DNA from 3 places in the Neptunomonas concharum genome. Region 1 is predicted to be linked to each of the others. Evidence: predicted binding sites of a transcription regulator. Region 1 holds the regulator's gene; each other region holds the start of a gene.
What was found. Region 1 encodes FNR, which switches genes on or off when oxygen is low (the NO sensors DNR and NnrR bind a similar motif). Its sites were predicted from a motif close to TTGATNTANATCAA; they were not measured.
Positions count from the first base shown of each region.

Region 2: ppk2 (polyphosphate kinase 2) is a predicted target of FNR. The motif match lies at 3,835-3,848, and genes of this name have one in related genera.
Region 3: F0U83_RS12855 (nitrate reductase subunit alpha) is a predicted target of FNR. The motif match lies at 2,577-2,590, and genes of this name have one in related genera.

Region 1 is NZ_CP043869.1:2,295,127-2,301,212, reverse strand. Features, by position in the region: gene hrpB (ATP-dependent helicase HrpB) at 1-541, opposite strand, end outside; gene F0U83_RS10820 (thioredoxin family protein) at 557-1,015, opposite strand; gene F0U83_RS10815 (alpha/beta hydrolase) at 1,015-1,893, opposite strand; gene F0U83_RS10810 (adenine phosphoribosyltransferase) at 1,962-2,504, opposite strand; gene fnr (fumarate/nitrate reduction transcriptional regulator Fnr) at 2,670-3,449, opposite strand; gene hemN (oxygen-independent coproporphyrinogen III oxidase) at 3,535-4,926, opposite strand; gene F0U83_RS10795 (sulfite exporter TauE/SafE family protein) at 4,994-5,653, opposite strand; gene ccoS (cbb3-type cytochrome oxidase assembly protein CcoS) at 5,646-5,834, opposite strand; gene F0U83_RS10785 (heavy metal translocating P-type ATPase) at 5,861-6,086, opposite strand, start outside.
Region 2 is NZ_CP043869.1:2,604,581-2,610,666, reverse strand. Features, by position in the region: gene F0U83_RS12315 (cobalamin-binding protein) at 1-379, shown strand, start outside; gene F0U83_RS12310 (HDOD domain-containing protein) at 442-1,953, shown strand; gene F0U83_RS12305 (cob(I)yrinic acid a,c-diamide adenosyltransferase) at 1,956-2,516, opposite strand; gene F0U83_RS12300 (phosphatase) at 2,633-2,860, opposite strand; gene ppk2 (polyphosphate kinase 2) at 2,882-3,775, opposite strand; gene F0U83_RS12290 (ketopantoate reductase family protein) at 3,906-4,820, opposite strand; gene F0U83_RS12285 (YajQ family cyclic di-GMP-binding protein) at 4,916-5,398, shown strand; gene F0U83_RS12280 (hypothetical protein) at 5,598-5,801, opposite strand; gene F0U83_RS12275 (hypothetical protein) at 5,936-6,086, opposite strand, start outside.
Region 3 is NZ_CP043869.1:2,716,979-2,723,064, forward strand. Features, by position in the region: gene F0U83_RS12855 (nitrate reductase subunit alpha) at 1-2,386, opposite strand, end outside; gene F0U83_RS12860 (MFS transporter) at 2,851-4,455, opposite strand; gene F0U83_RS12865 (nitrate/nitrite transporter) at 4,557-5,924, opposite strand.

The sequences.
Region 1 (6,086 bases):
CTTCACTGTGGATAATCGGAGCATGATTGAGCAGTGTTGAGATTGCTGGTGTGTCTAATGTGGCTGACATCACCAAGAGCTTTAGGGCAATATCATCTCTAAATAATGTCCGGCTTTGCAAGCATAACGCCAAGCCTAAATCGGCATCAAGGCTGCGTTCATGAAACTCATCAAATATCACCAAGCCGACACCTTCAAGGCTAGGGTCTTCTTGGAGCATACGGGTTAGTATGCCTTCTGTAATGACTTCGATGCGGGTGTATTGACTTACACAGGTATCCATCCTGATACGGTAGCCAACGGTTTCTCCGACACTTTCTCCTAAGGACGTTGCCATACGTTCAGCCGCCGCTTTCGCGGCTATGCGCCGCGGCTCTAAAATAATGATCTTTTGCTTTTGAAGCCACGACTGCTCTAGTAGAGCTAGTGGGACAACGGTGGTTTTACCTGCGCCTGGTGGGGCTTGTAGTACCGCTTCATCTCGATAGTTTAATGCTTCAAAAAGCTGAGAAAGGCATTGATGTATGGGTAATGTGGGCATAGCCGTTAAAGCGTGTCACTGTATAGCAAGGTGCTCAAGAGCTGCCTCTATTGACTGGTCTAAATAAAAACCAAAGAACTCAGGCGTTGTGATTCCAACATGGTTCTTGGTGAGCTGCTTCCCAGTTTTATCGAGAAACATGAGTGTTGGCGTTAAGCTGGCATTGTAGCGTCGCGCAAGTTCTTTTACTGCAATAGGCCTTCCATCAAAATCAATGATCTTTTTATTCTCGTCTATCTTCAATTCCCTAATGATCAGCTTTTTTTGATACCCTGGATTCTGAGACATAGGGTACAAAAAATCATTCCTGATTAAAGAACAATAGCTACAATCATGTCGGCTAGCTAGCACCAGTAAAAGCTGCTGAGGTTGCAGTTGTTTTGCATCCAGCTGGAAGTTTTGTGCTTTGGGAAGTTCACCTGCTTGCGCTATCAGCCAAGGTAAAAAGAGCAATAAGGCGAGTAATCGGGCCATTAGTTAGATTCCAAAAATTCAACGATCAATTCGACAACTTCGTCAGTATAAAGGTCCATAAAGAAATGGTCTGCCCCTTCAATGTCGAAATAGCGTATATGCGGATTATCGATTCTTTTCATTTGCACAGGCAGATCTTTGACGGTTGTATCTTCAGACCCACTAAAAACCAATGTAGGCGTAGTGGTGTTCTTAATAATATCAGGCGTGTTGAAACGGGTGTCCGGCTTGTAATAGTTAAGGAAAGAGCCTGCTGTGACTTCACTATTAGCGCAATAGATGAAATCGGTATTTTTTAGCCACGCATTTTCTGGTGTTTGCTCGGCCTCCTTTATCACCTGCTCAAGGTTTTTCTTGTATCGAGTTTGGTAATCGACACGCTCCTGTTCTGCGCTCCATGTAGCAGGGGCTATCAGAACCTGTCGCTGTACCTGCTCTGGATGTTCTGAAGTATACCACGCAACTTGATTACCACCGCGTGAATGGCCGAGTAATGTGATCTTGTCAGCCCCTTGGTTTTTGAGCCACTGAATCCACTGATCAACTTCTGTGAGTGCGTCGGTATGTTTATGTTGATGGGGTGTGTTGCAGTCGTACATGCCGTGACGGTTATCAACGCCCAAGCTAAGGTTAATGGCGAGGGTATGATAGCCGTTTTCTGTGAGCTGCTCTTGGAAAGCTCTAATGATTTCCATGTGGTTATGGGCGAGGGTGCCATGTACCAGCACAATCACTCCATCACTCAATGGCTGTGCATCACTCGTTTGAAAGTCCGCATTGAGCGTGATGCCCTTGAAGGGAAGAGTGACTTCCTCTGCATACGCTAAAAAGCTAAAGGTCAGCAGAAACAATGATACGAGCTGTTGCAATCGAGACATGGAAAACCTCTGTTATTGTTATAAGCTTATTCTAATACACTCACAATAGCAGAGGCTATCTGGTTTGGCTACAGGCCTTCGTAAGCAAGTAAGGTATACACGGGTATGCCAGTATCCTGTATACGTGTTGACCCTTGAAGATCAGGAAGGTCGATAAGCGCGGCACACTCGATGACGTTAGCGCCCAAGGTTTTGATGAGTGTGCAAGCAGCTAGAATGGTGCCGCCGGTAGCAATCAAGTCATCAAATACTAGGACTTTGTCGCCAGCAGAGACGGAGTCCACTTGCATTTCCACAGCAGATGTTCCGTATTCTAATTGATATTCTTGGTGCACAGTTTTTCCTGGCAGCTTGCCTTTTTTACGAACAAGCACGAGTGGCTTTTGTAGTTGATAGGCCATGATGGATGCAATTAAGAATCCACGCGCGTCAATACAAGCAATATGAGTCATTTCAGAATCCATATAGCGTTGAATGAAGGCATCTGAAATCATCCGCAATGCTTTGGGATCTTTAAATAGAGGTGTGATATCACGAAACATAACACCAGGTTCAGGCCAGTCAGGTAGGGTACGGATGACAGATTTGACGTAGTATTCGTCGTAAGACATGTGCTCAATAGCTCCTCAATCAGGCCGGAACGTAAACGTTTGATATGGCTCAATGTTATCTAAGGCGTTTTGCCTTCTAATGACTTCGTTGGGTTACACATAGAGATGGCTACTTCTTTGTGCAACTATTTGTGACGCCGTTCAATCTTGAACGGCGTTTTTTTATTATAGCGTTAACTGTTGGACATCATCTTCGGTATCTTCTTTACCCATGCATTCACCCGCTAGGGTGTATAGATGCTCCAGATTAATTAGATCTACCTCTTTTCCATCTACTTGAATCAGCTCATTCTTCTGGAATCGAGTGAAAATACGGCTAACGGTTTCAACCGCTAATCCCAAATAGTTACCTATTTCATTGCGTGACATGGATAAGCGAAACTTATGGGCAGAATAGCCACGAGCCTGAAAACGTTGGGATAACTTGACCAAAAAGGTCGCAACGCGCTCTTCGGCATTTTTCTTTGATAGCAACATCATCATTTGCTGATCGTCACGAATCTCTTTACTCATCGTGCGCATCACTTGTCTGCGTAGCTCTGGTAACTGTCCACACAAACTGTCGAGGTGCTCAAATGGAATTTCACATACAGTTGTCGTTTCTAAAATTTTGGTTGAGACGGGGTAGTTGTTGCTATCAAAACCGCTCAAACCTACTAATTCCCCCGGGAAATAGAACCCCGTGATCTGCTCTTCACCTTCATTAGTTATGGTGTAGCTTTTAACACTGCCCGCGCGAATCGCGTATACAGACTCAAATTCATCCCCTTGATGGAAAAGGTGTTCGCCTTTTTTTAAAGGACGACTTTTGTCAATGATATCGTCCAGCCTTTCCATCTCGGTTAGATTTAGCGATACGGGCAGACAGAGTGAACTTAAACTGCACGTGTTACAGTGGGCTTGTTGAAGGCTATGTAGTTTCCCTTCCTTCTTTACATCACTCATGGCCGTTTCCTGTGGTTGTTTTACATAACGAGCGGCTACTCAGCCCCAAATTATGTAACATTTCACGGGAACCGTGAAGCACCGATTAGATGATACGTGAAAAAGCCTGTGTTTCTTGCTGTTTAGGTATGTATTTATCGAAGGTCATACAGATGCGACGAATCAAAAGTCGACCAGCTGGGGTCACAAAAATTTTACCTTGCTCCAGAGTAATCAAACCATCTGTAGAAAAGTTGTTTAATTCGGTTAATTCTTCAGCAAAATAGTCATTGAAATTGATATTGAATTGTTGGCTGATGGTTTGAGGGTCAAGTTCAAAATGGCAAATGAGTTGTGTGATAACTGCACGGCGGATGCGATCATCTAGATTGAGTTTGACGCCTCGACGAATAGCACTGGAGCGAGATTCAACGGACTCCGTATAAGCACTAATGTCGTGCTCGTTTTGATAATAGACATCGCCGATTTGACTGATTGCAGAGACACCCATAGCAACCAGATCGCAATCAGAGTGGGTTGTATATCCCTGAAAGTTACGATGCAGTTGGCCGTTTTGTTGCGCCAAGGCGAGTTCATCATCGGGCTTTGCAAAGTGATCCATGCCTATGTAGACGTAGCCTGCGGATAGCAATGTATTAATCGTGGATTCTAATATCGCTAACTTGGTTTCTGGGCTAGGTAGATCGTCTGCATTAATGTGTTTTTGTGAGCGGAAGCGATCCGGCATATGCGCATAATTAAAGACTGAAAGCCGGTCTGGGCTGAGTTCAATGACGGTATTCAACGTCTCATTAAAGCTTTCTAAGGTTTGGTGGGGTAGGCCATAGATCAAATCCATATTGATCGATTTAAAGCCTAATTGCCGGGCTGTGCTTAGAATCTCAGCGGTTTGCTCCGTTGACTGGACTCGGTTAACGGCTTCTTGAACAACGGGGTTCACATCTTGTACGCCTAAGCTGATCCGGTTGAAGCCGATGCTGCGCAACGTTTCTAAGGTTTTAATAGAGGCTTCGCGTGGGTCAATCTCAATAGAGTAATCGCCGCTATCATCATTTAGTAAGTTAAATGACGCTTTTAGTTTATCCATTAACTCGACCATCTGCTCATCGCTGATGAAGGTCGGGGTGCCGCCGCCCCAATGAAGTTGATTGACAACTCTGTCATCACTGTACCAGCGAGCTACTTCTTCAATCTCTTTATACAGTGTATCTAAATACGGTTGTGCCTTTTTACGATTGCGTGTGATGACCTTATTGCAGGCACAGTAGTAACAAACGTGGGCACAGAAAGGGATATGCACATACAAAGAGAGGGGGGCGGTTTTATCTGAGGTTAATTGCCCCGTCTGAACAAGGTCTTGCTCCGATAGCGATGTATCAAATTGAATGGCTGTCGGATAGGAGGTATATCGTGGGCCGGACAGGTCATAGCGATTAATTAGATCTAGATCCCAAGAAATACTGGTGTCTAAGCTCACGATAATTTCCTCACAATTTTAAAGCGGAGCAGTATAACACTCAGCATATTAATTGGTTTGATGCGGGTCAAAACTTAACAAGCGCTGTTAACGGTAGCGTATATAAACCAAACAGAATGATAAGTAACCCAGAGATGTGCTGAACATTACGATTACTCAGAAGGCTTTGTACCTGACGGGCAAGTAGGCCGGTCGTGAGCATCGCGGGTAGGGTGCCCACACCAAAGGCCAGCATCAGAAGGCCACTTTGTATAGGGTCTTGGCTGGTGGCTGACCAAATGAGTGTGCTATATACGAGGCCACAGGGCAGCCAGCCCCAGAAAAAGCCTAATAGCAGGGCTTGTCCATTATGCCTTACCGGTAGTAACCGGCTGGCTGCTGGACGTATCAACGCCCAGATACGACTACCCGCGCGCTCGATATAGGTTAAGCCTTTCCACCACTGAGCTACATAAAGCCCCATTGAGATAAGCAAAAGCCCTGCGATGGAACGTAAGATAAGTGCAAAAGTTCCATCTTTAATTAACACACCAGCACTGCCGAGTAATGTACCTGCGATAGCATAACTGATCAGGCGACCGCTGTTATAACTGAGAAGATGTAACCAGCGGTTAGGGTGATCACTCATCGCCATGGTAGCAGCAATGCCACCACACATACCGATACAATGGGCACTGCCTAGAAGCCCTAAAAAGAGCGCTGTGGTGAGGGAGACAGAATCAGTCACGTGTTGGTTGTTTCTGCTTCGCGTCGTCAGGAATTAACTCATCATCATCGTCATATAAAATGCTATGAGCAGGCGATTCTAAGTCATCGTATTGGCCGTTATTGACGTTCCAGAAAAAAGCCCAAGCAGCAAAGGCTGTTAATATGATCGCGATGGGTATTAATAGGAATATGATTTCCATTAGCGTTCTGTCCAAAGATATTGGGGTTATTTTACGCGATTTCGTCGCACAAGTTTAGTCAGACGTAATGCATTACCGACAACCACAAGTGAGCTGGCAGACATTCCAATCGCTGCCATGTAGGGTGCAATAAAGCCTGCTGATGCCAGTGGTAATGCCAGCAGGTTGTACATAATTGACCAGCCAAGATTTTGGCGAATGATATATTGGGTTTTTTTCGAGAGTAAGATAGCGTCCGTTAGGCGGCTTAAC
Region 2 (6,086 bases), 310 kb from region 1:
ATCAGCCCCTAGAGTTTCGGTATTCTATCAGCTTTGGAGCCAACCCCTCATGACGGCTAATCGATCCCTATTAGTGAGCCAGATGATAGAGCTGTGCGCAGGTGACAATGTGTTTGCAAATCGGCCTGAGGCTGTCCCAAAAACCAGTGTAGAGAGTGTCGTTCTACTGGGGCCTGATGTGATTTTAGCGCCAACGCAAGGCACGCCTGCGGACTGGAAGCAAACATGGCTAGCTTGGCCCGAGATTCCTGCGGTTAAGCACGAAACACTCTATACCCTAGATGCTGATTTGGTGAGTCGTCCAACGGTTCGTGTACTAGAGGGGGCTCGCCAGCTGTGTAAGCTGTTGGATAATGCGCGAACAAAACTTTCACGATAACTGTCAATTCTGCGTTCCATTGTCTACCTTTTAAGAGTGTAGTTACTAACGACAGGCGTATCGTGGTTAAGTATCAAGTCACTCTTTCTCAGATTAACACTCAGTTGCGTAAGACGGGCGATCTGCCTGTCTTTAGTGCGACCTTAAATCGTATCCGTGAGATTAGCAGCTCACCTGAAAGTGACGCGATGGCATTAGCTATGGCGATCATGAAGGATGTCAGCCTTTCAGCGAAGGTGCTGAAAATTTCTAATACACCGGAGTTTAATCGAGGGGTAGGGGAGATTCGGGTAATTTCAAGGGCGGTAGTGCTACTTGGCTTTGAACGCATTAAAAACCTCTCGATTACACTTAAACTCATCGAGAGTTTTACTGTTGCCTATCCAGAATCAGGTATTGAGAAACTCCTGCTAAGGGCTTTTCTTAATGCGTCAATGGCCCGAGAGTTAGCTGCGAAAGCGGGCCTTAGGGATATTGAAGAAACTTTCCTATGCGGATTGCTGTTTAGTTTGGGCGAGGTATGCGTGGCATGTTGTCTTCCCGAAACCTATGAGCAGATGCGGACAGCAAGGCAAAACGGAAAGAAAAGCTGGAACAACATACAGCTAGAAGCGCTGGGCGGGCAGTTCAGTGATATTGGACAGGATCTTGCGCAAAGCTGGGGCTTCCCAAGCTCAGTGGTACGGACAATGGATGAGATGACTGCTGATGAGTCACCCATACAGGTTCGCCATCAGCACCATATTGTGTCTGTTAGTCATCAATTGATAGAAACGATTTATGCTGAACAGCACCAGCATTGCTCTATAGAGCAACTAACCGAGGTGTTGCAAAAATCTTTACCTATTGCCAATGAGGCATTGGAGCAAAGTTTTGAAGTGGCCTGCAAACTGACAGCGGACATGACAGATGAATATGGCCTCAATATGTCAACGCTCGTCCCTAAATTACAGGAAACCGGTAACCTTTCCATTGATGATGCCATCCGAAGGGCCGCTTACTTCTTCCATTCCCGTAAAGAGCTATCACAAGATAAAACCAATGTGATTCAGCCTACTACGGTAGTATCTGACCCCACGAAGCAACTAAATTACTTGTCCCGTTTATCTGAACTAACAGCCCAAAAAGGCAGCCCGCATGATATTTTGGCACTGGTGGTTGAGGGGATTCAGGCCTGTACCGCGTTTGATCGTGTCGTGTTTTGTCTGTTTCGAACAGAACCCAGATCACTCGTGTTTAAAATAGGTGAGGGGAGTGATTTAACGGCTTTAGAGCGTTTCTTTACCCCAGCTACACATGAGGACTCATTACGTTTGTTCTATCAAATCTTACAAAAAGATATGACCCTTCTGGTTACGGATGTGCAAGAGCCGGGATGGTTAGAGCGTTTGCCCTCTTTGTTCATGGAACAAGTTAAGCCCTCAGGTATGGTCATGGCACCCATTCGGGTCAGGAAAAAGCCAATAGGCCTTTTGTATGCAGATTGCCATCATCGTGCCATCAAAGATGAGGACTTTGCTTGTTTCAATCAATTTGCTACGCAAGCGCGTATTGCGCTGGCTCACCCGGGGTAGAGCTATCTTTTGTGACGAGGTTGCCAATACACTTCGGCCTGCCCATCTTGGCGAGCCAGCGTTCTTGCGCAAACGAATAAAAGATCAGATAAACGATTAAGATAACTGATACTTAGCAAGTTCTGGGGTTGTTGTTCGTGAAGGCGAATCAGCTGTCGTTCTGCACGACGGCAGAGGGTTCTGGCCTGATGGCAATATGCAGCTGCTAAATTACCTCCGGGTAAAATGAATTCCGTCAGCGGAGGAAGGTTAGCGTTGAGTTTATCTAGCTCCGTTTCCAAGTGATCAATCATAGATTGGTCAATTGCTTGATATTCTTCTGAAGCCATTGCCAGCTCACCCCCTAAATCAAACAGATCATTTTGAATGAGAGATAGTAGGGTAATTAAAGCATCATCTTGTTTTATATGTTGTAGGAGAACACCTAAAACCGCATTCAGTTCATCAATGTCACCTAACGCTTCGATTCTGTCTGATGTTTTCGAGATACGGCTGCCATCGGCTAATCCTGTTGTGCCTTTATCGCCGCTGCGGGTGTAAATTCGTGTAAGGCGATTCGCCATAATAGATAGATCCCTATAACAGAGTGGAGGTTGGGCTATGGAAGGGAGTGTACTGTTGAGTGATATGAGTGGCAAATCAGAAACCGCCCACCGATGATGGTGGGCGGTAGAACGGCTTATGCGTCGTAATGCTCAGCGAAATTGCGGATTTCGTGAGATAGTTTTTCTACACGATCAGCAGCTTTTTCTAGTTCCTCTAGCACTGCTGTGCTCATTGCTGATTCAACCAATAGTTCCAGCATCGCAAAATTTTCATCACCCAGTTGGGAGACCAGTGCCGCAGGGAGTTTGTTTCTAAAGGTTGCGACGACTTGTTGAGAGTGTTGTGTTTGTTTTTGAGACATTTGTTTTCCCTCTATGCCTAATTACTGATTATCCGGCAGTAAAATATGTTCATCCTGCTCGTGAATATCCCGCGCATTACCCACAATTAACGGATCTGGCTCAAGGAGAATGTCCGTATTTTTATTAGGGTATGGAAGTGAATTCAAAATATGGCGCATGGCGTTGATACGAGCACGTTTTTTATCGTCTGACTTAATCACAGTCCAAGGTGCATCAGCGGTATCTGTGTAAAAGAACATCGCTTCTTTCGACTCGGTATACGAATCCCACTTATCTAATGAGGCTAAGTCAATTGGGGAAAGTTTCCATTGTTTGAGTGGATCAACTTTGCGTGCCTGAAAACGACGGAACTGCTCATCCCGGCTGACAGAGAACCATAGCTTAAAGAGTCGAATGCCACTACGAACCAACATACGTTCAAAGTCGGGTGTTTGACGCATGAATTCGAGATATTCCGCAGGTGTACAAAAATTCATAACTCGTTCGACACCGGCCCGGTTGTACCAAGAGCGGTCAAATAAAACGATCTCGCCTTTGGTGGGTAGGTGCTCAATATAGCGTTGGTAATACCACTGGCCTTTTTCTACTTCGGTAGGCTTTTCGAGCGCGATAACTTTTGCACCACGGGGGTTCATATGTTCCATAAATCGCTTGATGGTGCCGCCTTTACCCGCTGCGTCTCGTCCCTCAAACAGGATGACTACGCGCTCTCCGGTTTCTCGAACCCAGTTGTGCATTTTTAGCAGCTCAATCTGAAGCTCTTTTTTGCGCTTCTCGTACTCATCTCTAGAGATTTTGTCTTGGTAGGGGTAGTTGCTGTTGTTTTCATCGGAGGTCGGCAAATCAATCAGTGACGAAGCGGTCTGATTTGTTTCTGCTGCTTCTTGTAAAACGGCCTGATTTTCATGCTCCATACGCATCTCCTTTTAAGGGTTGTTGTGATTGATTATCCTCCTGTTAAACCTTGTTACCTTTGACTCAGGTCATGCTTTTTTGGGTCTGTTGTCATTAAATCTTCAAATAGGCGTTTTAAGCCATATTCCATTACTTCGAGCGCTCAGAGAGTGCTTGGATCTCATGACGTAACGCTTCATTGATAGGTGTGGCTATACCGTGTCGGGTTGCCTCATCGCAGATGAAACCTGTGATTTGTTCAATCTCTGTTGGCCGCTGGTGGAGTATATCTTGATGCATCGATGAGAAGTTGCCAGCCGTTTGCTTGGCAACGTGTGCGACAACGTCAAAAAGGGGTTGTTCAAAAAGCGGTTGATCACATGCGTTGGCAACGCGACTGATTTCATCGCAAAGGTCTGCCACGGTATTACGCCGTTCAACTGTATTGAGTAACTCGCCATTCTTACATTGATAAAGAGCGGTTAAAGGGTTAATGGCCGCATTAATAGCCACCTTACACCAAAGTTTGTGCAAAATATCGGGCGTCTGATTTATCTGAAGTTCTGGGAAAACTTGAGGAAAAAGAGTATCAGTAAACCCCGTTGCGCTTTGGTTGAGAGGCCCATAGAGGGTTTCTCCATAGCCCGCACGAATCACATGGAACGGCTTTTTAAGATAAGCGCCATCCGTCGTTGTCGCAGCCCAGATGGAGAGGTGGGGGTATTGTGCCGCTGCTTGCTGTTGTGGCCCCATGCCATTTTGTAGCATAACCACTTGGCTATGAGGTGTTAAGCGCTCTGCAACGCTGTTTAGGGCTTCAAGAGAGGCAAATGCCTTGGTCACGACCAATAGGTTTTCAATAGGCGAGTGGGCATCTATAAGTTCTGCATCGATATTAAGCTGATGTCTACCTAGTTTATCCGATTCGTAGACTAATCCCTGCTGTTGATAGGTTAGGAGTTTCTGTTTATTGCGTAATAACAGCGTCACTTGATAACCGGCTAAATGAAGCTGCGCCGCCCAAACGGAACCAATTGCGCCTACGCCAAGAATATGCCAATGCATTAAGATGTTCCTTGCTCACTAGGATTGTCAGTCTACGAGGGTGAAAAGCCTCGATAGCTTGGTTAAAATGGTACTAAATTTATGAGGACTTACGAATGCCATCATTTGATATTGTATCTGAACTGGATAAACATGAAGTAACCAATGCCGTTGATCAGGCAAATCGAGAGGTTCAGTCTCGTTATGATTTTAAAGGTGTCGCTGCCAAATTTGAGCTAAATGGCGATAGTGTTCAAATGGAAGCGGATGTGGATTTTCAGCTCAAGCAGATGATTGAGGTGCTTAGAGCTAAGCTGATATCACGGGGTATTGATATTAAATGCCTAGAAGAGAAGGACCCAGAACTATCCGGTGTTAAAGCCCGTCAGGAGCTAATGCTAAAACAAGGTCTGGATCAACCGACCTGTAAGAAAATCACTAAGCAGATTAAAGACGCGAAGCTTAAAGTACAGGCGCAGATACAAGGCGAGAAAGTGCGTGTAACGGGTAAAAAACGTGACGATCTGCAACAGGCTATTGCGCTACTAAAAGACGCAGAAATCGAAATGCCACTACAGTTTAATAATTTCCGCGATTAACTCGCGAAAAACACGGGGTGGCTGTAGAACCACCCCCTATCAAGCTTACTTCGCTTTTTTCAGCAGCTTTTTCAGTGCTTTCAGCTTGCCTTCGTGCTTAGCGATTTTTGCTTTGCGTGCTTTGATATCTTTTTTGATAGATTTTGCGTTTGACTTAGCCATTTCTAACTTCTCCTTGAGATTACTTGACCAACAGTGGTCACTTTAACGTGCTGTCTTTAGCACTGTCTGAAACACCGGTGTTTTCATCACCGTGCTCCAAAATAAAACTACGTATAAAACGACGTACTTCACGTGCCGCACTGGTATCTAATTCTTCACAAAGAGAGACAAATGCATCTCTCTCCTGATCATTAATACGGACGACCAGCTGACTGTTTTTTGCCTTCTTTTTGTTGCTCATACTTTCGGATCCTAAGAAAGATATGGTCAATAGATATCAAAAAACATATGAATTGGCTATCTAAGGTATATCGTTTGTATATACGTTTTACTTTACAGAGTGCATTCTCCTTAAGCAAGGCTTTAACAAAAAGTTCACATAACTGTGCTAGTGCTTTCTTCTAGGCATGAAAGTATGAAGAGTTCTTTAACTAACTCTTGGGTATTAATATTTGATGTTGAGAAATCAAAGGGGCAGAGGGCGCCTGAAGCGATCATTTCGTTAACTTGCTGACCTTTCCATTCC
Region 3 (6,086 bases), 420 kb from region 1:
TTTCATACCACGTTGCTGTCGGCAAGACGATATCTGAGTACAGGCAGGTGGTAGACATACGGAAGTCCAGCGTCACCAGTAGATCAACTTTGCCTTCGGCACCTTCATCATGCCATACCACTTCTTCAGGCTTTTTAGTGCCTGCTTCACCTAAATCCTTGTTCATCACGCCATGGTTCGTACCCAGTAGATACTTCAACATGTACTCATGCCCTTTACCGGATGAACCCAGCAAATTAGAGCGCCAGATAAACATATTACGTGGGAAGTTTTGCGGGTTATCAGGATCTTCTGCCGCAAAGCCTAGAGCGCCCGATTTGAGCTGTTCAACGGTATACTCTTGGGCCGTTTTTCCTGCCGCTTCAGCCGCTTTCGTTAACTCAAGCGGGTTACGGCCTAGCTGCGGTGCAGAAGGTAACCATCCCATGCGTTCGGCACGCACGTTATAATCGATGAGGCTACCTGTCCATTTCGATTTATCAGCCAAAGGAGATAGGATCTCCGTCACATCCAGCTTCTCATAGCGCCACTGACTTGAGTGGTTATAGAAGAACGAGGTGCTGTTCATGTGGCGTGGTGGACGCTGCCAATCCAACGCAAAGGCCAACGGAGTCCAGCCAGTTTGCGGACGCAGTTTTTCCTGGCCTACATAGTGAGCCCAACCGCCACCTGTCTGGCCAACACAGCCACACATGATGAGCATGTTCATCAAACCACGGTAGTTCATATCCATGTGATACCAGTGATTCATACCCGCACCCACAATCACCATCGAGCGACCTTTGGTTTTGTTTGCGTTATCAGCAAACTCGCGGGCTACCTGAATCGCAACTTTACGATCCACACCAGTAATTTGTTCCTGCCAAGCGGGGGTATATGGCGCATTATCGTCATAGCTATTGGCGACATAATCACCGCCCAAGCCACGATCTATACCGTAGTTAGCCAGCATCAAGTCATAGACAGTTACCAGCAAGGTTTCCGATCCATCGGCCAATTTGACACGCTTAGCAGGCAGGTTGTGATGGATAATGTCTTTGAAGGTATTGTGTCTGAAGTGTTCATTTTCAACACCACCAAAGTAAGGGAAGCCGACTGAAGCAATCTCATCATGATGCTCGATCAGACTCATCTTCAATGAAGTCGAGCGTCCTTCGCTGCCCTCTTTCTGCTCGATATTCCACTTACCTTTTTCACCCCAACGGAAACCAATGGAGCCATTAGGTACAACGAAGCTATCTGTTTCTTCGTCATAAGCAACGGTTTTCCACTCAGGGTTGTTATCTTGCCCCATGTTGCCATCAAAGTCAGAGGCGCGAATAAAGCGGCCTGCGGCGAAAGTGCCATCTTCACGCGCTTCCAGTTGAACAAGGAAAGGCATATCCGTGTAACGACGACAGTAATCAGTGAAGTACTCACTTGGGTTCTCCACATGAAACTCTTTAAGGATAACGTGGCCAAATGCCATCGCAAGTGCCGCGTCAGTACCCTGTTTTGGATTTAACCACTGGTCACACAGCTTAGATACTTCGGCGTAATCGGGTGTGATAGCAACGGTTTTCGTCCCTTTATAACGCACTTCCGTAAAGAAGTGAGCATCCGGCGTACGTGTCTGAGGGACATTTGATCCCCAGGCAATAATGTAGTTTGAGTTATACCAATCGGCGGATTCAGGCACATCTGTCTGCTCACCCCATGTCATAGGTGATGCAGGCGGTAGATCGCAATACCAATCATAAAAACTTAAGCAAGCACCACCAATCAGTGACAAATAACGTGCGCCTGCGGCATAAGAAACCATCGACATCGCTGGAATCGGCGAGAAGCCAATAACGCGGTCAGGACCATATTTTTTGATGGTATAGGTGTTGGCTGCTGCGATAATTTCGTTTACTTCATCCCAACTTGAACGTACAAAACCACCTTGGCCGCGCATGCTTTTGTAAGACTTAGCTTTAGCCGAGTCTTCGACAATCGATGCCCACGCTTCAACCGGTGATTGTGTTGCACGAGCCTCGCGCCATAATTTAATTAAGCGCTTACGAATAGTTGGGTATTTCAGACGATTAGCGCTGTAAATATACCAAGAGTAGCTCGCACCACGCGGGCAACCACGAGGTTCATGATTAGGTAAATCAGGGCGTGTTCTGGGGTAATCCGTTTGTTGGGTTTCCCATGTGATCAAACCGTTCTTAACATAGATCTTCCAGCTGCAAGAGCCGGTACAGTTAACACCGTGGGTAGAACGGACAACTTTATCGTGCTGCCAACGCTGACGATAGCCGTCTTCCCATCCACGACTCTCTTTGACAGTCTCCCCATGCCCGTTAGCAAAGGTACCCTGTTTTTTCTTTAGAAATCTTAGTCTATCAAGCAAATGACTCATTTTATTCTCTCCTGAAACCACTAGGTCAGGACGGGGTCGAAGCCCCGAGCCGTTCTATTAAAGCGCTGCTGTTTTAACGATTCAGCGCTTGCCGATTTGTCCGGTCCTAAAGCGTGTCTAGCATCCATAGAAGACACACTCTATTGCTTACTGTGGGGCCAACAATAGCGGCATTAACAGCTAAGGCTTGTTGATACAGATCAACACTGAAAGGCAGAGACAGAGAGGGTATATTGACGTATACCTCTTTTGAGGTATCACCCAAAAACACAGATAAATATATGATTTAAAAGTAGTTAATAACAAATAGTCGAATGATAAATTGTAGTAAACAGGTAACGGCGCTTTTTGTAGGTAGAGTAACGGGCCTAGTGCTTTTCACCTAAAAAGACAGTCCGTAACTTACATCATACAAACAAAAAAGAGCCCGAACGGGCTCTTGAAAAGTACCACATCAATCACGCTTATGGGTTCTTATACTCGGCTTTCGGGCCTAAGTAGTACCACCAGTTAAGGGCCAAACACAGCAGGTAAAATACGGCAAAGCCATAAAGTGCCATTTCTGGTGTAGCCATTTTAATTTGCTCACCAAACACTTTAGGAATAACAAACGCACCGTATGCGGCAACAGCAGATGTCCATCCTAATGCCGGGCCTGCCTGCTCTTTAGGGAACACCATCGCAATCGTACGGAAGGTAGAACCATTACCAATACCGGTTGCGGCGAACAGCACTAAGAACAGCCCTAAGAACGGCACGAAGTACTCTTCAGGTGTAGCTGACTGGTAGGCAGCCTTTAGGAAGTAAGCTACACCCAGCGCACTTGCAATCATCACGATAGATACATAATGGGTTACACGCGCACCACCCATTTTGTCTGCCATCCAACCACCGATAGGACGGATAAATGCGCCAATAAAAGGCCCCATCCAAGCAAACATCAACGCAGATGGGCCATTAGCATTGACAACATTATGCGTCATTACCCCATCTACCATTATGTGTTGGTAACCGAATACCACTTTAATGGCTAACGCAAAACCAGCTGAGTAACCGATAAAGCTACCAAACGTCATGGTATAAATGACGCTCATCACCCAAGTGTGCTTGTTACTGAATATTTTAAATTGGCGTTGCAAATTAGGCTTGATATCGCCTGGTATCATTTTCATCAACATCACAGTGAAGAAAAGAATACCCGCAATTACCGGCCACTTAGCCCAGCCAGGGGCTCCCAACCCTGTAGGTGCAGGAAGAATAATATATAAACCCACAGCCGCTGTGAGAAAGCCAATGAGCAAAAGGCCCACTATTTTAGACATAGCCCCCAAAGGAGAGCCTATATCCGGTGACACATCCTCGGTACGAATGTTATTCATGCCGAACCAACCCGCAATGGCCAGAGGAATTAAGAATAACAACCAAACAAAGCCAGCGTTGTGAATATAGGTCTCAGAGCCTGCTGGAATTTTTCCGATCAAGGTGCCTGACGTATTCTCCAGAATCATCGGTGCGCCACCAAAGATGCCCATAGTCATCACTAATGGCACTAGGATCTGCATCGTTGTCACACCCGCATTACCCAAGCCTGCATTTAAGCCTAGTGCTAAGCCTTGCTGCTTCTTAGGAAAGAAGAAGCTGATATTGGACATCGAAGATGCGAAGTTACCACCGCCAATACCTGACAAGAACGCCAGTAACTGGAACACCCATAGCGGCGTATCTTTATCTTGCAGAGCAAAACCCGCCCCCACTGCCGGAACCATCAAGAGCGCAGTCGTAAAGAAGATCGTATTTCGCCCACCCGCTATACGAATAAAGAAACTACTGGGTATTCGGAGCGTCGCCCCTGTTAATCCTGCAATGGCAGCCAGTGTGAAAAGCTCAGCTTTCGCAAATGGAAAACCTAAATTCAGCATCTGAACCGTTATGATGCCCCAGTACAACCAAACCGCAAAGCCGCACAATAGGCTGGGAATCGAAATCCACAAGTTGCGAGATGCAACGCGCTTCCCTTCTGATTCCCAGAATTGCTCGTCTTCTACGTCCCATTTTTTTATATCAGACATATTTTTTCTCCAAAGTGAATACCGAACTATCCGCCCTACGGCGCCCCAGTATTCGACCTACATAACCTGAACCGATTAATGCTCGCGTGCTGACGCACATATCAGCCGCTTGTTGCATCAGAATCTTCTTTCAGAAAGTTATTGCGGATCGCTTCCTGCAATCGAGAACGCCGCTCTTCAACCGATATGCCGTAGTACATAACGCACATACAGACAGCCAACACGCCGTAGAGCAACATGAAGCAGGAGCTACGAACCCCCATAATATCGGCCACAAGACCGAACATAATGGGAAGAACAAACCCACCAATTGCACCCACCATGCCCACCGTGCCTCCTACTACTCCCATCCGTTCTGGGTAGTAGTCGTAGACAATCCGGAACACGCTAGCCTTCCCAAATCCCATTGCCACACCCATCACCATAACAAGTACAGTAAACAGCCAGACCGGCATATCGATCACGAACGTCGTGTCCTCACGAATTCCGTGAACGGTCATGGTGGTGGGGGGATAAGAAAGGAAAAACAGACAAACAAGGCAAACCCAGAAAACGCTCCAATTAACATGGCGCGCCCCTATATGGTCTGCACTCCAGCCACCCAGTACACGTGTTAGTGCACCGGGCAAAGTAAACATCAAGGTAAGAAACGAGGCGGTTTGGATATCCAAGCGGTAATGATTGACATAATAATCGGGCAACCACAAAACCAAGGATATATAGCCTCCAAACACAAAAAAGTAATAAAGCCCAAAGCGCCAGACTCTCGCATCGGCTAAAGGGCGCAATTGCTCTTTTAAAGGAACAACACGGGTAGGCCTCGTTCTTTGCGGGTCAGAATCCGTCAGCATCCAAAAAAGAAAAGCCAACAGCAGCAGCACCACGCCATATACCATCGGCGCCATACGCCACCCATAGGCAATAATCACTAAAGGCACGATCAGGTTAGTAATAGCAGCACCTAAGTTGCCTGCACCAAATATCCCCATCGCCAAGCCTTGGGAACGCTCACTCGATCGGGAGGAAACAAAATGAATACCGACACTAAACATACTGCCTGACGCCCCTACACATAAACCAAGCAACAGGTAGTGTGTAAACGTGCTCGCGTAAGAAAACAGAAAAAGCGGTAAGCTGATAAAAGCCATCAGTACTATCATTAAATTACGACTGCTCCACCTCTCCGCTAAAATACCCATCGGCAATCTCAGAAGCGCACCTGTCAGAATGGGTGTGGCCACTAAAATCCCAAATTGGGTATCAGAAAGATTAAGCTCATGGCGAATTTGTAAGCCAATCACCGAGACTAATGTCCAGACTGCAAAGCAGGCAGCAAACGCCAGAGAAGCCATGGCGATCGCAGATATTTGCTGTTGGTTGGAATTGGCTATCATCTTTTCATCCACTTGGGGAAGCTCGATGATGGGAACATAAGCCAACAACAGATAAGGTTTGTTGATCGAAATCAACTGCTAACCATATGAAATAAATGACATTTTAAGAATATACCTCGTTAGTGGTACCTCTTATCCTCTTTGTAAGCACATGATTACACTGGTATTTTACAGGGGTTCTTCATGTAACTATCTGGATCTCCATTCATCATGATATCTTTGTGAGTACCCAGTCAC